3 regions of the Paraburkholderia sp. RL17-337-BIB-A genome follow, and region 2 is predicted to be linked to each of the others. Evidence: riboswitches for the same ligand, from Rfam matches in the RefSeq annotation. Region 2 holds a riboswitch; each other region holds the start of a gene.
What was found. A riboswitch is a leader RNA that binds a small molecule or an ion and turns the genes downstream of it on or off. The one in region 2 is predicted to bind manganese.
Positions count from the first base shown of each region.

Region 1: another riboswitch for manganese. It lies ahead of P0D84_RS04170 (TMEM165/GDT1 family protein); the one in region 2 lies ahead of P0D84_RS07960 (TMEM165/GDT1 family protein).
Region 3: another riboswitch for manganese. It lies ahead of P0D84_RS00045 (sodium:calcium antiporter); the one in region 2 lies ahead of P0D84_RS07960 (TMEM165/GDT1 family protein).

Region 1 is NZ_JARESY010000001.1:876,117-880,394, forward strand. It holds gene pepN (aminopeptidase N) at 1-593, opposite strand, end outside; gene P0D84_RS04160 (hypothetical protein) at 623-808, opposite strand; gene P0D84_RS04165 (DUF4136 domain-containing protein) at 807-1,505, shown strand; gene P0D84_RS04170 (TMEM165/GDT1 family protein) at 1,633-2,205, opposite strand; yybP-ykoY riboswitch at 2,255-2,433, opposite strand; gene P0D84_RS04175 (beta-ketoacyl synthase chain length factor) at 3,063-3,941, shown strand; gene P0D84_RS04180 (lysophospholipid acyltransferase family protein) at 3,925-4,278, shown strand, end outside.
Region 2 is NZ_JARESY010000001.1:1,749,973-1,754,250, reverse strand. It holds gene P0D84_RS07970 (YMGG-like glycine zipper-containing protein) at 267-740, opposite strand; gene P0D84_RS07965 (hypothetical protein) at 712-1,224, opposite strand; gene P0D84_RS07960 (TMEM165/GDT1 family protein) at 1,753-2,343, opposite strand; yybP-ykoY riboswitch at 2,358-2,539, opposite strand; gene P0D84_RS07955 (c-type cytochrome) at 2,814-3,557, opposite strand; gene P0D84_RS07950 (hypothetical protein) at 3,951-4,115, opposite strand; gene P0D84_RS07945 (LysR family transcriptional regulator) at 4,146-4,278, opposite strand, start outside.
Region 3 is NZ_JARESY010000001.1:8,235-12,512, reverse strand. It holds gene P0D84_RS00055 (hypothetical protein) at 334-1,053, shown strand; gene P0D84_RS00050 (NADP-dependent oxidoreductase) at 1,273-2,292, opposite strand; yybP-ykoY riboswitch at 2,460-2,630, shown strand; gene P0D84_RS00045 (sodium:calcium antiporter) at 2,731-3,741, shown strand; gene P0D84_RS00040 (hypothetical protein) at 3,906-4,028, opposite strand.

The DNA.
Region 1 (4,278 bases), 870 kb from region 2:
AGCTTGCCCGCGACCAGCGCGAACAGATAGCTCGGCTTCCTGAACGGATCTTCCCAGCGCGCGAAATGGCGGCCGTCCGGCAAATCGCCTTCTTCGAGCAGATTGCCGTTCGACAGCAACACCGGATAATCAGCCTTGTTCGCGCGCAGTGTGACCGTGAAGGTCGCCATCACGTCCGGGCGGTCGAGAAAATAGGTGATGCGGCGAAAGCCCTCGGCCTCGCACTGCGTGAAGAAGTTGCCGCCCGAGACGTACAAGCCCGACAGCGTGGTGTTTTCCGCCGGATTGCAGATACTGGTGAGCGTGAGTTCGAAATTGTCGGGCACGTTGTCGAGCGTGAGACCGTGCTCGTGCGCATGCGCGTTGGCGAACGGGGCGCCGTCGATCGCGGCGCCGGCGAACTCGAGTTGTTCGCCCATCAGTTCGAGATTGGCGGCGCGGGACGCGTCCGGGTTGCGGCGCACACGCATCGTATTCCTGACGACGGTGCGTTCGGGGACCAGATCGAACTCCAGGGCGACGGTGTCGATCAGGAAGGCGGGCGGCGCGTAATCGGCGCGGCGGATCACATTGGGCGTTGCGGTATCGGCCATGGCGTTCTGTAGTGATGGGACTCGAGCCGTCACGCGTGCTCATGGCGCGCGAGCCGGGCTTGTCGAGCCATTGTACAAAGGCTCGGCGGATCGTGCGGGTCGAACTTTTTACCGAATCGCCAGGTCAGCGTATTATCGGGCGCCCGCGCGGCGACGGCTGCGCGCAAACGAACCCGGTCAAGACCGGCAATAACAGGCAACACGAGGTAGATCATGAAAATCGATCGATGGACCCGCCGCGCCACGCTGTTGCTGGCCACGCTGACGGTGCTGCTGTCCGGCTGCACGACCTACGTGACCACCGAGGTTACGGCGTTTTCCGACTGGAGCGGCAATGACGCTTCCCGTACCTACGCCTTCACGCGTGCAGCGGATCAGCAGAACAATCTCGAACTCACCACGTACGAACGCTTCGTCGGCAACGAACTCGCCACGCACGCGTTCCGTCAGGTCGACGCTTCACAGGCCCGCTATCTGGTCGGGCTGGCGTACGGGATTCGCTCGGACATGGTAACGGTCGCGCAGCCGGTGTATTACAACCCCTGGCCGGCACCGTACTGGGGTCGGCCGTTCGATCCGTGGGGCCCATGGGGCCCGTTCCCGACCGCGTACGTGAATCAGAGCTACCCGATTTTCACGCACCTGCTCGGCGTGCGGATCACCGAGCGTGCCAGCGGCAAGGAGGTCTATAACGTGACGGCGCGCAACGCGGGCGGCGAGCCGTCGCTGGTGAGGGCCATGCCGTATCTGGCACGCAGCGCGCTGGCCGATTTCCCGCTCGGCAACGGCGTGGTCCATACCGTGAAGATTCCCGTGGATACGAACGGCGGAACCTCGAATGAAGTGGCTACGATGGGTGCCGCACCCGCAGTGGCGCCGGCGGCAGCGTCCAGCGCGGAGGTCGTGCAGTAAGCGGTAAACCGTTGCATCGAACAGCAGACGTTGCGGCGCAACAAAAAACGGCCCGGCAGGTCATTCCTGGTGGGCCGTTTTGCTTCGCGAGCAACGCGCGCGCAGAGCGCTGCATGAGTGGGCTTGCTTAAATTCCCACGCCGAACAGCGCCATCGTCCCCAGAATCACGAACATCACCGCGGCGATGGCGTGCACGGTTCTGGTCGGAAGCTTGTGGGCGAAGCGGTCGCCAAGCAGGATCGCCGGTACGTTGGCGATCATCATGCCGAGCGTCGTGCCGGCCACCACGCCGAAGAAATCGTGAAAGCGCGCGGCGAGGGCGACGGTCGCAATCTGTGTCTTGTCGCCCATTTCCGCGAGGAAGAACGTCACCACGGTCGCGCCGAACACGCCGAAATGCGTGCGGTTGGTGTTGGCCTCTTCATCGTCGAGTTTGTCCGGCACGAGAATCCACAGGCCCATCGCAATGAACGACGCGGCCAATGCCCAGCGCATGATGGTCGGCGTGAGCAGCGAGCCGAGCCAGGCGCCGAGTGCGCCGGCGCAGGCGTGATTGACGAGCGTAGCGGTCAGTACGCCGAGAATGATCGGTATCGGCTTGCGATAGCGGGCGGCGAGGACGAGCGAGAGCAGTTGCGTCTTGTCGCCGATCTCGGCGAGCGTGACCGCTCCGGTCGAAATGAGAAAAGCTTGATTCACGGTGTTTTAGTTCCTCGGGCCGAGATGTGCACGAGCGACGACCCACGACACCGCCGGGCCCTGTTGCGGCGTGTGTGGATCATCGGTCTCGCCAGGCCAGAGGCTGCGGCTGCCATGGCCATAAAGGCCAAGTTTGTTGACAGGCGCCCCCGCGAGCCACACGTTCGACGCACCGTATGACAGCGGTGCGGACATGCCGCGGGGCGGCTACTCCCCAATGAGGGACGGAGTATAGCAGGCGTGGCCGCGCGTTACGCGCCAATTCCCGCCATGGTGTCGCTGCTCCCTGCGCAAATGGCATTGCGCTAAGCGCTCGTCAGTCGTGCCATGGGATTTGAACGCCACATGGGCGTATAACGCAGCGCATCACTCATCGGAAAGGCACCGAAGCCTTCAAATGTTCCGAAACGAAACACTATTCAGAAAGTTAAATGAAAGCATTTGCATCGACTTGTGGATACAACACCGCTCGGTTGGCCGGCAGAGCGCAGTGCGAGTGGCCTTCCAGCCCCATTCCGGATGCACCAGGTGCTACCGGGCCTGCATTGCGGCGTTGTCCAGTGATTCGTCGCACCTGCGATACGGATACAGATAGATACGTCTTTTGTGGCTGATTTAATCCAGAATATTCAGTATGATTCCGGCGACCATAGGGAGCCCGAGACAATCCTGCAGACAATTGGCAAAGGCGCCTAAATAACCGGGGCCAAGTGCCGTTAAATTGCTGAACCCTATATAAGAAGATTGGATTGACCCCCGGCTGGAGATTGCCGTTCCGCGCGGTGCGCACGCTGTGACGGCCAGGTATTCCGTCAGGCGCCCTCAGCCTCTCCTCGCTTCTACGCGCGAACACCGATATGCCCGATCTGCACTGGACCATTCCGGTCGCTCGCTGGTCTAGCTGGCCTGCTGCCGCAACTGCCGCACCCGACATCGGCTTTATCGAGCCGATCGTGCGTCGTCGCCTGAGCACTTTGTCCCGCGTTGCCCTGAAGGTCGCGCATGACTGTGTGGCGCAAGACGACATCCGGGTTGTGTTCGCCTCGCGTCACGGCGAATTGCGCCGTACAACTGAGATCCTCCACGCCATCAGCGCGGGCGAGCCAGTCTCGCCAACGGCCTTCAGTCTGTCCGTGTTGAACGCAATGACTGGCGTATTCGGCATCGCGCGCGGCGATCGTTCCGCCGCCAGCGCGATCTCGGCCGGTGCCGAGACGCTCGGCTACGCGTTGCTGGAGGCGTACGCGCAATACACCGCCCAGCCCGGCTCGCCGGTCTTGCTGGTGTACGCCGACGAACCAGCCGATCCGGCATACGGCACGATTGAAGACGAAGTGCAGGGCGGCGCGATCGCTATCCTGCTGGGCGGCGAAGCAGCGATGGGGCAACTCGTCTGCACGTTGTCGGGCGCAGGTGAACCGGAGTCAGCGAAGACCGCTGAGCAGGCAGGCCACGCAGGTGGAGCAGGTCACGCAGGTGAGGCAGGCGAGGCAAGCCACGCAGGTGAAGCAAACCACACAGGTAAGGCAAGCCACACAGGTGAAGCAAACCACACAGGCAAGGCCAGCCAAGCAGGCAAGCCAACCCTCGCAATCGAGCCAGGCGCAGCGCTCCCGGCCGCAAGCTTCGCGACCCAGACCCAGGCGCTGCTGCATTGTCTGGAAACGGGCAAGCCCGCCGTCTGGCGAGGCGCCGGCGCCGCCTGGCATTGGAGGTGGCATGAACGCGCGCCTTGATTACCTTTGGCGATTCTTCGCGACGGGCATGGCCTTCGTGGTGTTCGGCGTCTGCGGTCTGCTGTTTTCGGTATTGGTGTTCCCGCTCGCGTGGCTGTGGCCGCATCGTGCCTCGCGTCAGCTTGCGGTGACGACCGTGATCCACTGGTTTTTCCGTGCCCTGGTCGCGGTGTTGCAGCGCATCGGCGTGATGGAGCTCGAGGTGTCGGGCGCAGAGGCATTGCGCGCCGGCGGGCCGGCCATCGTGGTCGCCAATCACCCGACGTACCTGGACGTGATGGTGCTGTTGTCGCTTACGCCGCGTGCCTGTTGCGTGGTGAAAAACGCGCACTGGGGT
Region 2 (4,278 bases):
TCTAAATCTTTAGCGGAGTCGTTCCGCCGTATCAGATGAGGTCTTACCGTGCGGCACATCATTTTGCCCCCTTTGACAGGGGTGTTTACAGCCTCGGTGCTGGGCGGCGGTGCCGTGGCGCCTTACGACACATCGATGAATTCCTGTGATCAGGAGTACATGATGACCGATCCTGCGAGCGCCGAATATTATTGCGGTCCCGGCCACGCGCACCCCGTGCACGAAGGAGGCTTTCCCGGTTTTGTCGAGATCTACCACTTTCACCATCAACTCGCTGGCGGAGGCGGCGGTGGCAGCACGCCTCGGGGCGGCGGCGCATAGGGCTGGCCCCCGGGCGCGACCATCATGTGCCCGCGAACCGGGACGCGATCGCCGGCGGCATACATGCACTGAAGGTACGCATAGTCGTAGCGGCGCTGCACTTCGTAGGCCGAGCCTTGTGCGGCGCTCGTGCCAACCATGCTCCCGACTAGCAAGCCGACACCCGCGCCCACGGCCGCGCCGGCGCCTCCATTGAACGCCGCACCCGCAGCCGCGCCGAGCCCCGTTCCAATGGCGGCGCTGCCGACCGCGCTCGCGGTTGCCGCCTGGTTGGCCGACACGCCACCCACCTGGTTGAACGCAAATTGCCGGCATGAGGCGTCGTCTGCGCGGAACTGGTCGAACGTCTTTCCGGTGCCGGGCAACGAGCCGCATACAGGGAAAGTTGGGCTAGCGCCGATGCATGCCGCCGAACCCATGCATGCCGCCGACTCCCCTCGTCCCACCGAATCCCCTCATCCCACCGAAACCACGCATACCACCGCCGGGGAACGGGCCGCGATGAAAGCCCGTGCCGATTGGAGCGAAGTGATCGTGACCAAACTGATGAAAGTGGTTGAAATGATGAAAGTGATGGAAATGGTCGACAAAGATCAGGCTCACGCCGCCGCCAATGAATATCGGCGGCCCCCACCACCAGGCGTCGGGATAGGGATAGGCTGCGACGGGGTACCACGGCACGCTGCCATCCTGGCTTTGCACAATCTGCCAGGTCCCATCACTTTGCAGGCACGCACGTCCGACGACCTGCTGCATCGTCCCATCGATTTCTGCCTGCCCGACAACGGCGCGGCAATTCGCGCTGTCGACCGGCACCGGTTGCTCGTCGTAGGTTTGCGCGAGTGCAGGCGCGGCGAAGCCGAGACATGCGAGCAATGTCCCGAAACGAAGCAGTTTGTCCATGATGTATGGCCACATGAATCCCCGACGTTTTCGACGTCGTGTCGTCGGCGTCGCCCAGCACATCGGTGTGCTGGCGCAAGTTCACGGCGCGGGCCTAGCCGCGATAGGCCTCGCCGCTCAGGACCGCTCAGGACGTGGTTGCACGACGAGTAAACGATGGAGCGCACCGGCTTATTCCAGCACCGTGCGTGCAACGTGGACCGTGCCAGGGAAGGTGTGACGGGGTGAGCGGTAGATCAGCGTTGGCGGAGGTGACAACGGTTCCTGGCGGCTGCGGCGCCCGCCCTGCAAAAAATGCTGGAACACTTGAGTCTCCTTTGTCACAAGAGACTTCGCCAGATAATTGGGGCGTTATTGATCGAAACAGTGCCCATAACGAAAGTGCGGGCATGCCGATTTTTCAGCGCTCTTCAGAGCGTTGTTTGTCTAACGAATTGGTGGAGCGGTCCGGCGCGCTGACGCGGTGCAAATCTCAAGGCACTCGCCGGAGACGGCATACGCCTTGAACGGACGAAGCAACCTCTCGAATTAGAACAGCGGGTGCGCTTGCGGGTACAGCGCGGTCCTGAGGGCGAGCACACCGAGGACAACGAAAATGATGGCGGCCAGAATGTGGACCGCCTTTGTTGGCAGGCGGTCGGCGAACGTGTGTCCCAGGTAGATGACGGGCACATTTGCCAACATCATGCCGAGCGTCGTACCCGCGACGACCCCGAAGAACTCGTGGAATCGCGCAGCGAGAGCAATGGTGACGATTTGGGTCTTGTCGCCCATCTCAGCGAGAAAGAATGTGAGCGCGGTTGTGCCGAACACACCCATCGAGTTTTTCGCCAACACCGTATCAGCGTCGTCCAGCTTGTCCGGAATGAGAATCCACACTGCCATCACCGCGAACGACGCGACTACCGCCCAATTCAGAATTCCCGGACTCAGCACGCTCGCAAGCCACGCGCCGAGTGCGCCGGATGCACTATGGTTGATGATGGTAGCGGCAAAAACACCAAGGATGATGGGAATGGGCTTGCGATATCGCGCTGCCAATACCAGGGACAGGAGTTGAGTCTTGTCGCCAATTTCGGCAAGGCCGACCACGCTGGTCGAAACAAGGAAGGATTGCATGGGTTGTTGTACCCGAGCCGCGCTGAAAGAACGCAATGACGCGCATTCCGGCGACCCGGTCCGGTCGGAATGCGTGTCATCGGTCTTGCCAGGCACTTAGCTGCGCACGCCATAGCGGGTCTCTCGACTCGCCAAGTATGTTGACGTGCGCCTTCGAACATCGCGTTCGAGGCGGCTACTCCCCAATGAGCAGGCGCGATTCTATCGCGCCGTGTGTTACGAGAGGCAAGTCATCACGCCGGAAGCTCGTGGCGTTCAGCAGATATTCCATTCGGAGCGGTCACCGGCTGGCATTGGGGGAGACCGGCTTTGTTTCGCCGCGAAGGGCGTCCCGGTCAGGTCAAGGCCCCGTTGGCATTTCTCTGTTCGCCGGCTAGCCGCCCGGAGCAGCTTGTCCCGAACCCGTTTGTACAAGCCAGTGCCAGTCGCGTGCTCCGTGCTCCGTGCTCCGTGCTCCGTGCTCCAGATATTCAGGGCCCGGTAACGGACAGATAAGCGGCGACCTGCTCGATCTGCGTGTCATTCAGCGTAGCCGCTACCGCCGTCATTGTTCCAGCTTTCGGAGGTGAGGCTTTTGCGCGCGCCTGGAATTCGTGCAGCCGGGCGACGGTAAAAGCGGCGGGCTCGCCTGCGATAGTGGGGAAGCGCGCGCCATCGCCCTTGCCGCCCGCGGCGTGGCAACTGAAACATGCCAGTACGCTCGTGCCCGCTCCCACTTCGGCAAGTTGCTTGCCGGCCGCGACGAGCTCCGGCGCTGGCGGCTGTGAAGCTTTCACAAGCGGCGGATGCTGGTTCGAGAAGAAGACCGCGAGAGCTCGCATGTCGCTGTCCGACAGGTTCTGAGCGACCGCCTGCATCTGAGGGCTGACACGCGTGCCGGCCTTGAACATCGACAGCGCGTGTGCAAGGTACTCCGGATTCCTGCCTGCCAGCCGCGGCATGCCCATTTCACTTCCGGCACCCAGCGCACCATGGCATGCTACACATGTCGCAATCGACGGACCCTGCGCAACGTTGTTTGTACTTGCGGTCGCAGCCTGACTCTGGGCGAAGCATAGGCTCGCGAACGCGCCAAGCGACGCCACCAAACCTACTTGCGCGCCGCGCGAAAGGACGTGTCGAAGATATGAACCCACCTTCTCGTGCCGCCCATGCTCTGCGCGAGTCCTGTTGTCCGAATTGCGTACATTGAATCGCTTGATGATGTCGAGCATCTGATCTTCCACTTGAGGTTTGCATCAGTGTGTCGATGGTCAACCGGCGGGTGAATTTGGTTCTATCGATAACGCTCATTGAAGATCGCTATGAAGTCTCAGGGATTGAGCATGCGTAAGGATTTGAGCCTCGATAAAGACGATCGGTGAGTATGTCCGATGACAAAACTGTAATCGGACCGCAACGTAACGGTTATCCAGCCGGCCCTCTTCTCCCGCGATAAATCGAGTCGACACTTTCATTTCGCCTCGAAGGACTTCTTTGTAAAGTGCACAGACAACTCAAGAGCGAAACCTGAAGTTTGCCTGGAATTTAGGATGGTACGAGTGGTGCGAAGAGCGTTGTCACGTTGAAGTGCCGGCAGCGCAGTAGCGCAAAGGAAGCACATCTGCTCAGAAAGCGGACGGAACTTGAGTGACCGCAGTGAAGCGATGCCATGGCGCAAAACGTTCGCCGCGTTGTTTGCGGTCGAGGGCGTCGCGCAGCAGATGGCGCTTCAGGGCCACGACGGCGCGTGCGAACGTGTGGGATGTCAATTCTGCGTCAAACTGATTCATACGGTGACACGTGCCGGATACGTGCTTGAGCTAAAGAAAACTGGCTAATGCAGACCCGGTCAATCCCATAGGGACTGCGGTCTCATTCTCGTCTTCCGTCGCACTTTGACGGTAACGTTCGACAACGAAGTCGACAAACCTTCTGCGTGGCAGCGCCATATGC
Region 3 (4,278 bases), 1.7 Mb from region 2:
AATTGAAACCTTTGGAGTGCTGGCCAAACAGCGCTGAGCGAATGCTCGAAAGATCTCGACCTGATTTCAGGATTGGGTGTCGGTACGGTTCGCCTTGGTGTTTCCTGGGATTTCATGGTGAAGGCCGATGGCAGCACTTTGCACCAAACAGGGTGGCGTTCCTCAAATCTCTTCTTAATGCAGCCCGTACGCGGGGCATGAAGATTCTCTTCCAGGTGGGTATGTACGCGCCTGCAAGCGCCTACAAATGCGCTGGTACTCAGAGGCCGCCGAGCGGCTCTTCGGGACGGCTTGACTTGTGACGCCGTCTTTTCGAAATATTTGAGCTCGCTCATGGATGTGGTCTTGCCATTTACCGCCGACATCGAGCTGTTAAATGAAACCAACTGGGGTTTCTCGGCATCCGATCCGTCCTACGGAAATCCGAAGGGAATCGCCGGCTACATTCCGACGCGCGAGAGAGCGCTCTACACGAGCGCCAAGACGTTCCTGAATACGAAAGCGCAGTCGGGCTACCGAACGGTTCTGCATACCCAGGGGATCTCTTATTTTTACAACTCGGCTTATCCGAACAATGGTTGGAAGCCGCCTGCATCAAATCCGCTGATCCAGGCAACGGACGACATCAAGGCCGTTGGGAATAAAACGGCAAGTGCCGCCATCCCCCTGAATGCCGCCGTTGACGTGGTCGATATCCATCCGCACTTCAACAGCAGCGAATACGTCATGCTGGTGCAGGCCTTTATCGATACATTGTCGAGCGTTGTTCCCAATGGGCCTAAAAAGCTCTGGCTCACGGAAACCAACAATGGCACCGATGGCACGGACGCTGGACAGACCGCTGCGTTCAACCAGTTGAAAGTGTTGATGAATAACGGCTCTGTGCAGAAGGCGTTCTGGTACGTTGTGCATAATGGCGATCTTGGCAATGGCGAAGGCGATGGTTATTCGATTTACGATACCAATCGCAATCTGATCCCGCCGCAGCTCGCCGCTACCATTAAAGCCTATACCGCTACCATTCCGCGTTCGCAGCGGTTCTTGTCAGGATAGTATGTGACGCCCGTGAAGTAAGCAGCGTATCCGCTGCTTCCATGATCTCAAGCGCCTGCCGGATAGTCTCTTCGCGCGATTTTGGATGCAGTGGGTCCTGACCGGTCTTGCAAAAGGCTTTGCAAACACACGTCGCACTCTATTCGATGCCAATCTCCGCACGGTGAGATTGGCGCGTCGAACAGGCTGAGCCTGCGGGATACATCCCGCTGGCTCTGATCACACTCTCACCAGCAGCTTCCCCAGATTCTTCCCTTCGAACAGGCTATTCAGCGCATTCGGCAATGCGTCGAAACCATCGACGTACGTCTCCTGATACACAATTTCACCGTTCTTCACCCACGGCGCGACCGTCTGCAGCATTTCATCCATCCGGTGCACAAAGTCGCGCGCCAGAATTCCCTGGATCGTCGCGCGCTGAAACAGCATGTGCTGCAAGAAGCGCGGCGCGAGGTCCGGCGTGTCGAGACCGCCGTCGTATTGCGCGATCGCGCCGCAGATCACAATTCGCGCGCGGCGCTTGATGAGCGGAATCACCGCGTCGGTGACCATGCCGCCCACGTTGTCGAAATAGACATCGACGCCGCCGGTCGCGGCTTGCAGCGCTGACTGCAGGCCTTCGGGCGTGGGATGCGCGCGGTAGTCGACCGCGCCGTCGAGCTTCAACGTGTCGGTCAGAAACGCGCACTTGTCCGGGCCGCCCGCGATTCCGATGACGCGGCATCCGGCACGCTTGCCGAACTGCGCAACCAGCGAGCCAACCGCACCCGCGGCACCGGACACGACCAGCGTGTCGCCCGGACGCGGGCGGCCCGCTTCCATCAAACCGAACCACGCGGTGCGTCCCGGCATGCCGAGCACGCCGAGCGCGGTCGAAACCGGCGCTGTGTCGGGGTTCAGCTTCGTCAACTCGCTGTGATGGCACCTGGCGTACAACTGCCAGCCGCTATAGGCCGAGACCCAGTCGCCCTGCTTGAACAGCGGACTCGCCGACGCCACCACTTCACCCACCACGCCCGCGCGCTGGACGATACCGAGCGGATGCGGCACGTCGTAGGTATTGCGTTCGTGCTGCTGGATTCGAATGTACGGATCGACGCTGACGATACGCGCCCGGATCAACACCTCATTCGAAGACAAATGGTCGTCGAGTTCGCTTTCGCGCAACTCGTAATGCTCATCGCTAACGCGTCCTTCGGGACGTTTGACGTAAAACCACTGGCGATTTCGATAACTCATGTGAAGACTCGCTGCTGTCGTAGACGATGAGTGATCTTACCAGTGGGGCAATCGCTCGCCCGCGGCGCGCCTGACCTCGTATCGTCGAACGGATGCGGCGAGGCCGGGTGGCATCGGAACATGCGCGAGATCCCAAGCTTGTTGAAAGGCGCCCGTCCCGTTAGAATCCCCCGGTCACTGGGGAGTAGCCTTCCTTCAATCATTGAAGGATAGCGCGTCAACATACTTGGCCTGCGGGTCATGGCGCGTTCGACCGGGTCGGTTTGGCGAGACCATTGGCGCACTGCTTCGTTCTGGTCGGACGGGTCGCGGTGCGTCATTGGTTTGTCATTACGTCCGACCGCGGAGTTGCCCTGTGAAACATCGTTGTGCCCTGCCAGTCTCCCCACTTGGCCGTCCGTCGTGCCGCTTCCTCTTTGCTTTTGCGGGGAGCCGCGCATGACCGGTCTGCTCTTCGAACTCGCCATCATGCTGGTTGTCATTCTGGTGGCGGCTGAGCTCTTTACCAATGCGCTCGAACATCTTGGCGAGCGCCTGAAAATCTCCGAGGGCGTGACGGGTTCGCTGTTCGCGGCGGTCGGTACCGCATTGCCCGAAACCCTCGTCCCGCTGCTCGCGATTGCAGGCGGCACGGCCGATAGCGCCGTCAATCAGGAGATCGGCGTCGGCGCGATTCTCGGCGCGCCGCTGATGCTTTCCACCCTGTCCACTTTCCTGATGACGCTCGCGATTCTCGGCTCGCGCGGCGCCAAAGGCTGGGTCACGCCGGAGCGCACCGGTTTCACGCGCGATCTGAACTACTTTCTGTGCGCCTTCGTGCTGGCGGCCGCGGCAATGTACGTGCCGCACGAAGAGACGATCGTGCGGGCGCTGTTCAGCGCGGCGCTGGTCGGCGTGTACATCACTTATGTGGTGATGACGTTTCGCGCCTCGAACAAACTGGTCGACGCCGGCCATGGCACCGAAGCGCCGGGCAAGATGCTGCTGTCGCGTCTTGGCTTGCCTACGAATCTGGCGACCATCGCGGTGCAACTGGCACTGGCCGTTGCGTTGCTGGTGTGGGGCGCGGAAGGTTTCATCCACGGGGTGCGGGGCGTGTCACAGGCGCTCGGCGTCTCGCCGCTGCTGCTGTCGCTGCTGATCATTCCGATCGCCACTGAGTTGCCCGAGAAGGTCAACAGCATCCTGTGGATTCGCCGTGGCAAGGACACGCTGGCGTTCGGCAACATCACCGGCGCGATGGTGTTTCAGGGCACCTTGCTGCCCGCGATCGGGATTCTGCTGACGCCGTGGACACCGCGCATTGAAGTGTTGACCGGCATCGTGATCACGCTCGCCGCTGCCGCGTGGTTGCGGATCAATGTGCGCAAACGCGGTGTGCCGGTGTGGGCGTTGCTGGTGTGCGGCGTGTTGTACGCCAGTTACCTGGTGATCACGCTGACTCGCTAAGCGAGTAATGAAAGGCCGGGATGGCCGCGCAAAAGCCGCAGCGACGGCCACAACAAAGGCAGCCTTTAATTAGACGGTCCAGCAGCCGCAGCCGCTGTCGCTGTCGTCATCGCGCTATCCGGCTTGAACACCGTCTTCCAGTCATCCTTCATATCGACGACGAGTCAGCCCTTCACGCCGACTTCGTCCAGGCCCCTGTCGAGCTTGCCGCTTTTCGCCGTGCGGTCGTACGCATATTCCCGTTCGCCGTCGGTGTGATGCACTAGCACGCGCGAAGCGTGGGCCATCACCCGCCGAGGTCCATTCAAGCAAGGGCATATCGCCGTCTGCGTTGACGAAAGGGATCACTGGACGCCTGCCGATCACGCGATCGATAGCGAGCAGTTTCGCCGCGCCGTCGACCAGATTGTCGACCTGCGCAAACCGGGTCAACGAAAACCGCGCCGTTCGTCGACGGTCAAGGCAATGCAGTACCGGCGCATGGTGCGAGTTATGAAAGCTTCATCAAAAGCGGTGACTCGAACTTCAAGCGAACGC